3 regions of the Bacillus sp. FDAARGOS_235 genome follow, and region 2 is predicted to be linked to each of the others. Evidence: riboswitches for the same ligand, from Rfam matches in the RefSeq annotation. Region 2 holds a riboswitch; each other region holds the start of a gene.
What was found. Region 2 has a riboswitch for S-adenosylmethionine ahead of A6J74_RS28520 (hypothetical protein). Riboswitches for the same ligand answer to the same signal wherever they lie in the genome.

Region 1 (4,259 bases), 1.8 Mb from region 2:
CCGATTAATTAAAATGATCGTTGTACCGATTGTTGTAGCAAGTATTGTTGTTGGGGTTGCTGGTGTTGGCGATGTTAAGAAGTTAGGTCGACTAGGCGGAAAAACAATTATTTACTTTGAAATTATTACAACACTTGCAATTGTTGTTGGTCTATTAATAGCGAACATTTTCCAACCTGGAAAAGGCGTTGATATGGATAAGTTAACAAAAACAGATATTTCTAAATATACACATACGACAGAGCAAGTACAAAGTCATTCGTTTGCGGATACGTTTGTAAATATTGTTCCGACGAACATTATGAAATCATTAGCTGATGGTGATATGCTTGCTATTATTTTCTTCTCTGTATTATTTGGTTTAGGTGTAGCAGCAATTGGTGAACGTGGTAAACCAGTTCTACAATTTTTCCAAGGTGTAGCAGACGCAATGTTTTACGTAACGAACCAAGTTATGAAGTTTGCACCATTTGGTGTATTCGCATTAATTGGTGTTACAGTTTCTACATTCGGTTTAGCTTCATTAATTCCGTTAGGGAAATTACTAATTGTAGTATACGGAGCAATGATCTTCTTCGTTGTAGTTGTCTTAGGACTTACAGCGAAAATATTTGGAATTAACATTTTCCAATTCTTTAAGATTTTAAAAGACGAGCTGATCTTAGCGTATTCTACAGCAAGTTCAGAAACAGTTTTACCGAAAATCATGGAGAAAATGGAAAAGTTCGGTTGTCCGAAAGCAATTACATCTTTCGTTATTCCGACAGGTTATTCATTTAACTTAGATGGATCAACTTTATATCAAGCAATTGCGGCTATTTTCTTAGCACAAATGTACGGTATTGATTTATCTATTTCTCAACAAATTACATTATTACTTGTATTAATGGTTACATCAAAAGGTATCGCAGGTGTACCGGGCGTATCATTCGTTGTATTATTAGCAACGCTTGGTACAGTAGGTATTCCAGCAGAAGGTTTAGCCTTTATTGCAGGTATTGACCGTATTCTAGATATGGCTCGTACAGCAGTTAACGTTGTAGGTAACTCTTTAGCAGCTGTAGTTATGTCTAAGTGGGAAGGTCAATATGACGCTGAAAAAGGACAAGCCTATTTAAAAGAGATATCTGAAAAGGGTCAAGCAGCTTAATTATAATATGAACAAGCTCTCACATAATATATGTGGGAGCTTTTCTATATATAGAAGAGGAGCGGGCGTAATGAAACGTAAATATGGTGACGGTTCTTCGTGGAAGCGACTAATAGAGAAGGATTATATGGTTAAGCAAGTAGAAGAGGGCATGCTAGGAATACTGGACATAAAAAAGGTGAGAGAACCTAGTTATAAAGAATATGATGGTAAAGAAATTTGTGTCGCAGGTAATGAGTATACGTGGATTCAGTATTTCATAAAAGGGAAAAACTTTGCGATTACAGCTATGTTAGATAATAAGGGGAATTTAGTACAATATTATATTGATGTGACGAAAGAATACGAAATAGACGACCGGGGTTTACCGTATTTTGATGATTTATATTTAGATGTAGTGCTATTGCCGAATGGTAAGATGTATGTATTGGATGAAGATGAGTTAGAGGACGCTTATAAAAATGGTGATGTTACAAAGGAAGAATATGAATTAGCCTGGCAAACAACGAAATGGATCATGGAAGCCATAAACAATAGTGAATTTTATTGGATTTCAATATTAGATAAAGAAATCAAAAAGTTAAAATGATTGGTGTATTCATATTTTTGTATAATTACCAAAAAAATCTATACAAAAAATAATTGACTTTTGTTTTGTAAGCGAGTAAAGTTAGGGAAGAAATTATTATTAAAAAATAAATATGAAACCTTCTTATAAAGAGAGGCGGAGGGACTGGCCCTACGATGCCTCGGCAGCGGACTCGATTTTAGAGTGCTGTGCCAAATCCAGCAAGCATGTGCTTGAAAGATGAGAAGAGCGTTCCTTATAGATGTATAAGACCTCTTCTCGTTGGAAGAGGTCTTTTGTTATTCATTAAAAAAAGGTTGAAACTAGGGAGAGATGGTACTTTGAAAGAAACGAGAGGAAATGGTTTAGCTTTATTACCACTTGGGATATTTTTAGCGCTATTTATTGGTTCTGGAATTATTACGGGTGATTTCTATAAATTGCCGATACTTGTAGCGATTTCAATTGCTGTAGGAATTGCTTTGGTGATGAATCGTAAAGAAAGTTTTAATGTGAAAGTAGAAAGATTCGCTAAAGGTGCAGGAAATCCGGATATTATGATTATGGTATTAATTTTTGTACTTGCAGGTGCATTTTCTGAAACAGCAAAAGGAATGGGCGGAGTAGACTCAACTGTTAATTTAGCGTTAACTATTTTGCCACCAGGATTTATCGTAGCTGGAATTTTTGTTATAGGTGCGTTTATTTCATTAGCGATGGGAACTTCAATGGGAACAATTGCAGCGTTAGCACCGATTGCTGTAGGTATTAGTGGACAAACTGATATCTCAATTGCACTTACGATGGCTACTGTTGTTGGTGGAGCGATGTTTGGTGATAATTTATCATTTATTTCAGATACAACAATCGCAGCTGTTCGTTCGCAAGGAACAGAAATGAAAGATAAGTTTAAAACGAACTTTTTAATTGTATTGCCAGCTGCTATTATTACAATTGTACTATTAGTAATAATTACTTCAGGAAGTGATACGCAGGTTAAAGCTCATAGTTTTGATTGGATAAAGATTTTACCGTATGCAGGAGTACTTATTACCGCGCTACTTGGCTGGAATGTACTTATTGTGTTAACTGGTGGAACTGTATTATCTGGCGCTATCGGTCTTATAGATGGAAGTTACACGTTGGAGAGTTTCTTTAAAAGTGTAACGACTGGAATGGGCGGTATGATGGAGTTAGTATTACTTGCTATTTTAATCGGAGGTATGGTTGAACTAATTCAATATAATGGTGGGATTCAATATTTAATGAATCTTTTAACGCGTAATATTCGTTCGAAAAAAGGCGCAGAGTTCGGTATTGCTGGTTTAGTGAGTATGACGAATATGTGTACAGCGAATAATACGATTTCAATTATCTTTACAGGCCCGCTTGCGAAAAACATTGCAGATCAATATGAAATTGATCCCCGTAAATCAGCAAGTGTATTAGACCTTTTCTCATGTTGTGTGCAAGGATTAATTCCGTATGGTGCTCAAATGTTAACTGCGGCAGGGTTTGCTGCTTTATCTCCGATTGAACTGTTACCGTATGCATTTTATCCAATTTTAGTTGGGGTATGTGGAATTGTTTCGATTTTGATTGGATTTCCGAAGTTTTCGAAAGTGGCGGAGAAAAAAGAGTATCATAAAACAGCATAATTTAATATGAATGATAACTTTAGTAATTGAAACCGTGTAGAGAATATTCTCTGCACGGTTTTTTTATGTGTGGTAAAAGAGTGAATCATCCTATTCTACCTTATGTTTTTTACAGAAGGCTGAATGTATCTCGGTCTTAAGTCTGAGTTGAAAACGGTTCTTAAGCTCGTTATGGAAAAATGAAAAAATAGTTAAGATAAGAGTATCAAATCGAAGGGAGGCAAGCACAAGATGAAACAATTTCTAGCGTTTATCGCGGCCGGTATTTTGGCTTTAATTGCTCTTGGTAGTCTTGCTGGTATTGTAGGATTCGCAATCGGAGCAGGAGTTGTGTACTGGAGCTATAAATCATTTGTGCGAGCTAAATCATTTTTTGGAAAGCTAGCTTGGGGCATTGTTGGTTTAATCGGTTTATCCATTGCACTTTCTCATTCACCAGCATTAATTGGTATCGCTGCATTGGTAGTTTTGTACTACGGATACCGTGAATGGAAAAAAGAAAAAGATGTAGTTGTTGATTCAGCTTCAGAAAGTTCTAAACCATATAGCAACTTTGAAGATGAGTGGAACAAATTAATGAAAAACTAAAACAATAAACCAATAAAACAATAAATTATAAATAAAGTAGAAGAGAGGAAGATTTATAATGAAACAATCTTTATTCGGACGTGTACGCGATGCAATTTTAGCTGATTTTCATAATGTGTTAGATGAGAAAGAAAGAAAAAATCCAATTGCAATGTTAAACCAATATTTACGCGATAGTGAGCGTGAAATAACAAAAATTGAGAAGTTAATTCAGCGTCATAAAACATTAAAATCTAACTTCGCTCGTGAGCTTGAGCAAGCACGCTATTTTGTTAACAAAAGATCAAAGCAAGCT
Region 2 (4,259 bases):
TTTCTTTATTAGTATTTCAAACGAAACGACTTTCCCGCTCTTTACTTTTTTAAGTGCTGGCATCGTTAATATTTTTGTTCCATCTGGTGGCGGTCAATGGGCTGTACAGGCACCCATTATGATTCCAGCTGGTGCTGAACTTGGTGTACCTGCTGCAAAAACAGCAATGGCAATTGCGTGGGGCGATGCTTGGACGAATTTAATTCAACCTTTCTGGGCATTACCAGCGTTAGCGATAGCTGGTTTAGGTGCTCGTGATATTATGGGATTTTGCGTTGTGAACTTACTATATGCAGGATTTATCATTAGTTTATGCTTCTTATTTATTTAAACGAAAAGCTAGTTTTATACTAGCTTTTTTACATAATAAATCATTTACCCCGCATTAACAGGCAGTAAACTCCCACCCCATACCAGCTAGAGCAAAGCGGTTAGGTGGGAAATCAACTGCCTGTAAATGCCCGATTGGTGAAGGCTAATAATCAGTGGGAAGAACAAAACCCCCACTGATTAAAGTTTCACTTTATTTCCCACGCAATTTATAATCGTCTTCCACTCTATCTCCGTAAGGTTTAATGCCTCAAATGCAAAAAAATCTTTACATATCTTTTCAATCAGATATGGATTTTCCCTCAAGAAATTCCACTGTAACGCTTTAGGAAGAAAATACGTTTCATACTCTTTACTTCCTCTTACTACCTCATCGACTTCTCTTTCACAAATCCCTCTTATTAAATAATCATTTCTTAATTGGATCTTCATTTGTTGAAACGTTTCACTATATTTCTTCAATTGGATTAAGCAATTAATATAGGTACGAAAAAGTTCGTTATCATACTGACAACAATTTATAATACGATCAATTTCATTCATAATGTACGAGCCTTTTCTTCTATTTGTAATAACCACTTTTCCCGCTTCTCTCGTTTACTCGTTTTCACAGATTGAAAAACAGATCGTTTTATATCGCGAATGCCGCAAAAACGTAAAACACCTCTCTTCATCATAATCCAACCTGCTGATCGATATAATAGGGCGACGTACCATAACGGTGAATCTAACGTATTAATTACCCACGCCTTCTTTCCTTTCAATAAGCCCTTCGGCAAGGCACCTTCATATTTATAAGCAAATCCAGCTACGAAAATGCGATCAATAAACCCTTTTAAAATAGCAGGCATCCCCCACCACCATATCGGATATATGAATAAAAGAGTATCTGCTTCTGCCACTAACGTTCTGTACCAAGCTGTTTCTTCTTCATTTACTAAATCACGCCTTTTCTTCTCTTCATTAAATACGAGCACCGGATCAAATTGTTCCTTATATAAATCAAGTACTGTAACAGAATGATTTTTCCCCTGTAGTCCTTTTTGCACATGTTCTAAAATCGCCTCGTTAAAACTGGAAGGATTAGGATGAGCGTATATAATTAATACGTTCATTACAAAACAACTCCCTCTATAGTTAAAGTTTCCCCTTCTTTAACATCTTCTCTACAATTTGTACGTTTTTCGAACTTTGTAATAAACGGTTTAATACGGTAAGTAACTCTTCCTTGTCTAAATCTTTCAGTTTCTCTTTCACCGTACGCTCACCAGCACCTTGAATATCATAAACAACTGCCGCCATATGCTTGCAAAGATTCTCATAAGGACACTCGCAGCTACTTTCTGTAAAATCTTCAAGATCAATAATCACTTCATAATTTCCTGCATTTCCAGTAACGAAAGCAATTACTTTCTTGTCTTGTATTTCAACATCTTCTACATGTCCATCTTCATAATATTCATATCCCTTATCTATAATGTACTTTGGGATCCATTTCGTTATATCTTTTAATAAGTAAGCGTACATATTTGCACCTCTTCCTTTAATTCCCTTTTGACTTCAAAAAACCTGCATGTTATTCTAATAACTGTCAAGTAGCGAGTCTACGTGACAAAACGACTGACACCTATTCGGCGGAGGTGTCTCTTTTCATTTGCAGCCGATATGAATTGCCTCTTTCAGGCACATTCAATTTTTGACACTACACACTCAACACCATTCCCTGTATCAGGCTGCATTAGCAGTCTTTTACTCTACATACTTCGCTATTTCAAGAAAAAAAGAGAGACTAGCTCCCTTTTCTCGCCTTATAAAATACCCCTTTTTCAGTATAGAGATATTCATCATCAGCTAATGTAATTTTCCCATCCAGTTTGAGTTCATCTAATAGTCTTGATAAATAAAATTGATGTAACATTTTTTTCGTGAATTTTCCTTCATGATGCGAAACGATATGTTCTTGAATATCTAACAATGATATTGGCTTATCTTGCTCTATCATATATTCATAAACTGTACTACGCAGTTTTACGTATTTTTCGAGTGTCACAGTAATCCGCAACCCCTTTCTTCTTAATATAAATTTTCGTAATCGGTTTTTTTGCAACAAAAAAACCTCTCCGATAAGAAGAAGTTACGTATATATCTTCGTCTTATCTCCCAGAACAAATATGTTCTGCTGGAATTAGCACCTGCATCGCGGTTGCTGGGTTTCATCGGGCCAGTCCCTCCACCTCTCTGGATAAGAAAATATTCACTTAAATCTTACTATACGTAATTTCATTTCAATTGTCAAACAAATACAACAAATTATATTTTCTTTCTTCCTGTTCATACTATACATATATGAATATGCAAGGAGGATTATGAAATGCACGAAAATGCTCGCGGATATGTACAAGATTCTTTTCAATCATTACAAGAAGCAAAACATTGTTTAGAAGAAGCATTACAGACTGTCGAAAAAGATTTTAATCGTGCTCGTATTGAGCAATCTCTTTATGCGATCGAACAAGCTATTCAACGCTGTGATTACACGGTTCACATTTTAGAACAAGATTGAAAAAAACTTCCCATCATAAGGTGGGAAGTTTTTTCAAATGGCATACTTCATAATTATTGCCGTTATGATTAAAAAATATACAGAATTAACAATTTCTAAAATCCCTACTTTTATGATAGAAATTTTTTTGCCATACAACATAATTGCCCGAATGACACTTGGTATAAAAATAAGAGAGCACCATGGATTGATAGCAAATATAATTATCGTTAATACGATATGATAACCCCATGATATAATACGATACTTCGGATTATTTTTTTCACGAATCATTGTCTTCACATAAAACGTACTTCCTAAAAAATATAAAAATGAAATAATCGCAATAAATAAAGCTGTTTTATCTATGAGTTTCATTGAAAAATAATAACTAACTAAACCACCTATACAGAAAACGATAATTGCGCAAATGTCATTTAGCAGTGCTCTTTCATTCTTTTGACGAGCGTAATACATATTTACTATAAATAATGGAATCATTGCTGCTACGAATAAAAGAACTCGCCATTCATATAATAGAGAAATCATCCCAAATACGAACGCAATAATAAAATATACAATTGCTGCATGTAAAAACTCTTTTTTTCGTTTTTGTTTTATGTACATGAGAAATGGATATGTAGCTAAATAGATAAAGAACCAAGCTAAAAACAATGGAATATGATAAAAAGTAGGTTTCCCAAGTATGACACTTAATAGAAATGGGATAACAAGCATGGCCCATGCACCATGTTGCTTCGGAATAACTAACTTCATTAACTATACACCTCCCTCTTGAAAGAAGTTCTCACCTACTATTATACAAATAATTTTATATAATAACGGATGTATATTGGATCTATTTTTTGACAATAAAAAATGCTCCTTACAATATGTAAGAAGCATGAAAGAGGCAAACGAATATGTAAGTCGCGACCCTACCTTATATAAGTATGCTTTTCTATGTCATGTTATGCTCATCTAATATACCGTATTTCATTTTAAACCTTGTGAGAATCGTAATCCACGAAGTACTAAATAGTAGTAGGAAAATAACATTTGAAATCGCATGACTTAAGTCAAAGTAAAAACTCGCGACATAGTACGCAATGACGGTTTGCCACGTTGCTTCTCGTATAAAACCGAGAAGTCCCCAGAAGTTCATAATCCAACCAAATAAAAATCCAACAATTAATCCGTATAGGAGTCTTCCCCATAGCTTTTTCATGAAAAATGTATTACGTAATAGTCCAGCTATAAAACCAATCATACCCCACGAAAACATTTGCCACGGCGTCCACGGACCTTGTCCTAAAAAAATGTTCGATACGATAGCGGCTGTTGCCCCGATCATAAAACCAGTTTCACTCCCAAACACGATTGCAGA
Region 3 (4,259 bases), 2.3 Mb from region 2:
TGGCAGAAGCTATCTTCTCCGGGTTACTTAAAACGAGTAAAGAATATATCGAAGAAATTATCGTTTCCAACCGAAGCAACATAGAAAAACTAGAACAATTACAAGGGCGATATAATGTGTCCATCACTACAGACTGGAAGCAGCATATTACATCCGTTGATACGATTGTTTTAGCAATGCCACCAGCTGCACATGAACAGTTATTACAGGAGTTATCTCCTCTTCTAACTGAGCAATTCGTTGTGACCGTTGCTGCCGGAATTGGACCATCTTATTTAGAAAAACGGCTTCCTCAAGGGACACCTGTTGCCTGGATTATGCCAAATACAGCTGCCGAAATCAGAAAGTCCATCTCCTTATATACGACGGGACATTCCGTAGGTGAAACGCATCAAGAAACGCTACAACTCCTTTTAAAAGGTATTGGTACCTCACAGTTTTGTACTGAAGAGGAAGTTCATCAACTTACCGCCATTACTGGTAGTGCACCTGCTTTTCTCTATCACTTTGCTGAAGGTTTAATTGAAGCGACGAAAAACTATGGAATTGATGAGAAAACGGCAAACCACCTTGTCATTCAAATGATTGCTGGTTCTGCCGCTATGCTCCAACAAAACGAAGATCCAGCTATGCTCCGAGAACAAGTAACAACACCAGGAGGTTCAACTGCTGAAGGCTTAAAAGTTCTATATGAAAATAATTTTTCAGAAGTCATTCAACAAGCAGTTGAAGCAACAAATAAAAAAGCTAGGGGGAAATAATATGAATTTAACAAGTTTAAAAGACTATACAACATTACATAATGGTGTAAAAATGCCTTGGTTCGGTTTAGGTGTGTTTAAAGTAGAGGACGGATCAGAAGTAATTGATTCTGTAAAAGCAGCTATTAAAAACGGATACCGCAGCATCGATACTGCAGCAATCTATCAAAATGAAGAAGGCGTTGGTCAAGCAATTCGCGAATCTGATATTCCTCGTGAAGAGCTATTTATCACTTCAAAAGTATGGAATAGCGATCAAGGTTATGAAACAACAATTCAAGCATTTGAAACTACATTAGAGAAATTAGGCCTAGAATATTTAGATTTATATTTAGTACATTGGCCTGTAAAAGAGAAATATACTGAATCATGGAAAGCGTTAGAAAAGCTTTATAAAGATGGTCGTGTTCGTGCTATCGGTGTGAGTAATTTCCACATTCACCACTTACAAGACGTATTTGAAATTGCTGAAATTAAGCCAATGGTCAACCAAGTGGAATACCACCCTCGTTTAGCACAAGAAGAATTACATGCTTTCTGTAAAGAACATAACATCCAGCTCGAGGCTTGGTCACCATTAATGCAAGGGCAACTACTGGATCATCCAACATTACAAGAAATTGCGACAAAATATAGTAAATCAACTGCACAAGTTATTTTACGCTGGGATTTACAAAATGAAGTTGTAACGATTCCTAAATCAATTAAAGAGCACCGCATTATTGAAAATGCAAACATCTTTGATTTTGAATTAAGCTCGGATGATATGAAAGCAATTCAAGCTTTGAATGAAAATCATCGCGTCGGTCCAGATCCAGATAACTTTAACTTCTAGCAGAAAAACCACTGCCATGTGCAGTGGTTTTTTTCACTTTAAAAAAACTGAAAATTTAAACTATGTTTCATTTGATTGACACTTCATTATCCAAGGTGTAAGATTTTGAATTATCAAAGAAACACAAAAATTAATAAAATTCATTCGTTTACTCATTGTATCAAGAGAGGTGGAGGGACTGGCCCTTTGAAACCTCGGCAGCAGGTTCATTTTGAATACTGTGCCACTTCCTGCAAGCTTTATGCTTGAAAGATAGAATGAGGGACTTCGTTTATATACGGGTACATAACTTGTATGTGAAAATCCCTCTTTCTCAATCAGAAAAGAGGGATTTTTTTATTTTTCATTTCCCTCATCATCATCCAAACTTAATTATTTAGGAGGAAAATCAAATGAAAAAGAAGTTTTTACCCGGTATCGCATCAGTTGTAGGAGTAAGTATTTTATTAACTGGTTGCGGTAGTTATAAAAACGAAGCTAGCGGAGCAAATGCAAAAGACGAGGCATCTAGTAAACAGGTTTTAAACTTATCTTCACCTTCTGAAATACGAACAATGGATACAGCTCGTGCTACAGATACTGATTCCGGTCAAGTAATGAGAAACGTATTTGAAGGTTTGTATAATCTTGGTGAAGGTAACAAACCTGTCCCTGGCGTTGCAAAATCCCATGAAGTAAGTGGCGATAAAACGAAGTACACATTCCACCTGCGAGATTCAAAATGGTCAAACGGTACTCCTGTTACAGCGAAAGATTTCGTCTTCGCCTGGCAAAGAGCTGTTGATCCAGCAACAGCCTCTGAATATGCATTTTTATTCTTTGATATTAAAAACGCAAAACAAATTAACAACAAAGAGCTTCCAGCCGATCAACTTGGTGTAAAAGCAGTTGATGACCATACGTTTGAGGTAGAATTAGAGCGTCCTGTTCCGTACTTTATTAGCTTAACGGCGTTCCCAACATTTCTACCAATTAGCGAGGAATTCTTTAAAACACAAGGTGATAAGTACGCTTTAGAAGATAATACAATTTTGTATAACGGAGCTTTTACACTAAGTGATTGGAAGCATGAACAAAGCTTTAAATTTAAGAAAAACCCTACCTACTGGGATAAAGATACTGTCAAAATCGAAGAAATCAATTTCAACATCGTAAAAGAAAAATCAACAGAAGTAAATTTATTCGAATCTAAACAATTAGACCGTATAAAACTAACATCTGACTTCGTTGATAAATATAAAAAGGATGCTAATTTTAAAGAACGTCCGAACGTAGGGGTACAATTTTTACGTATGAATCAACAAAACAAAGTACTTCAAAACGTTTCTGCACGCCAAGCAATTGATCAAACGATTGATCGAAAGTCCTTTGTCAATACGTTATTAAATGATGGCTCTACACCAACCTTTGGTCTTGTGCCAAAAAACTTTGCAAAAGGTCCTGATGGAAAAGACTTCCGTGCTACAAACGGCGATTTAACAAAAGTTGATACGAAATCTGCACAAGAATTATGGAAAAAGGCAAAAAAAGAACTAGGTTCTGAAAAGATAACATTAGAATTATTAACAAGTGACGGTGACCTTGAGAAGAAGACTGGTGAGTTTCTAAAAGGTCAATTAGAAAAGAATTTAGAGGGCTTAACAGTAAATATAAAACCGCAACCACGTAAACAACAAGTTTCACTCTTATTAAAAGGTGACTACGAAATCGGAATTGATGGTTGGAGCCCTGACTTTGCTGATCCAATTACATTCCTTGAATTGTTTACAACGAATAACCCTTACAACTTAGATCATTACTCTAATAAAGAGTTCGACGAAGCAATTGAAAAGGTGAAAACTACTTTAGCTGGTGATGAAAAAGCCCGCTTTGATGCATTACTAGCATCAGAGAAAATATTATTTAAAGACTCTGTTATTGCTCCTCTTTACCAAAAAGGCGAATCTTATTTAGAGAAATCTTATGTGAAAGGCATTGTACAAGTAGACTTTGCAGGTCAATTAAACTTCAAATGGGCAAAAATTGAAAAATAAAGTGAAACTTTAAACAACGTATTTCCACCAACTCCCATTGTTTTTTTGACAAAATATATTAAAAGTAGATTCCTTAATATGAGTGAATCTACTTTTTTAATATATTATTCCAAGAAATTAACGCTTTGTTTTTATTATTGACATATAGTTCTTTCTGGTGTTAATATTCTAAATAATCAAAGAAACGAAATATTTAACCATCAAAATATAATGTCTACTATGTTGAAACATATAACGATACATTATAGTTCAACATGTATATACATATAGAACACATGATTACCTATAAACAAATATTTATACTAGGTTTTATCTCTTTCTATAGCTACTTCAAGACATGGACATTATGACGTTATGAACAACACATTTAGGGAGGAACGAACAATGAAGAAAAAAGTTGTACCTGTTGTTGCATCTGTTTTAGGGGCAAGTCTACTACTAACTGCTTGTGGGGGAAATAAAAATAATGCAAGCGGAGCAAAAGCAAACGATAAAGCACCTGATAAACAAGCAATTAACTTATCATTTGCTTCAGAAATTCCAACAATGGATGTTGCAAAAGCAACGGATGGGGAATCCATGAACGTAATGCGAAATGTTTTTGAAGGTTTATATGCAATGGGCGAAGAT

Region 1: another riboswitch for S-adenosylmethionine. It lies ahead of A6J74_RS09630 (Na+/H+ antiporter NhaC family protein); the one in region 2 lies ahead of A6J74_RS28520 (hypothetical protein).
Region 3: another riboswitch for S-adenosylmethionine. It lies ahead of A6J74_RS15895 (peptide ABC transporter substrate-binding protein); the one in region 2 lies ahead of A6J74_RS28520 (hypothetical protein).

Annotation. Positions count from the first base shown of each region.
Region 1 is NZ_CP020437.2:1,554,897-1,559,155, reverse strand. Features, by position in the region: gene gltP (glutamate/aspartate:proton symporter GltP) at 1-1,150, shown strand, start outside; gene A6J74_RS09635 (ribonuclease FAU-1 family protein) at 1,221-1,739, shown strand; SAM riboswitch class I at 1,860-1,965, shown strand; gene A6J74_RS09630 (Na+/H+ antiporter NhaC family protein) at 2,060-3,376, shown strand; gene A6J74_RS09625 (lmo0954 family membrane protein) at 3,608-3,964, shown strand; gene A6J74_RS09620 (PspA/IM30 family protein) at 4,023-4,259, shown strand, end outside.
Region 2 is NZ_CP020437.2:5,061,243-5,065,501, reverse strand. Features, by position in the region: gene A6J74_RS28540 (short-chain fatty acid transporter) at 1-331, shown strand, start outside; gene A6J74_RS28535 (hypothetical protein) at 511-873, opposite strand; gene A6J74_RS28530 (NAD(P)H-dependent oxidoreductase) at 870-1,445, opposite strand; gene A6J74_RS28525 (SWIM zinc finger family protein) at 1,468-1,857, opposite strand; gene A6J74_RS28520 (hypothetical protein) at 2,120-2,440, opposite strand; SAM riboswitch class I at 2,481-2,579, opposite strand; gene A6J74_RS28515 (hypothetical protein) at 2,702-2,893, shown strand; gene A6J74_RS28510 (YwiC-like family protein) at 2,927-3,649, opposite strand; gene A6J74_RS28505 (ECF transporter S component) at 3,834-4,259, opposite strand, start outside.
Region 3 is NZ_CP020437.2:2,733,161-2,737,419, forward strand. Features, by position in the region: gene proC (pyrroline-5-carboxylate reductase) at 1-761, shown strand, start outside; gene A6J74_RS15890 (aldo/keto reductase) at 763-1,596, shown strand; SAM riboswitch class I at 1,751-1,855, shown strand; gene A6J74_RS15895 (peptide ABC transporter substrate-binding protein) at 1,989-3,629, shown strand; gene A6J74_RS15900 (peptide ABC transporter substrate-binding protein) at 4,014-4,259, shown strand, end outside.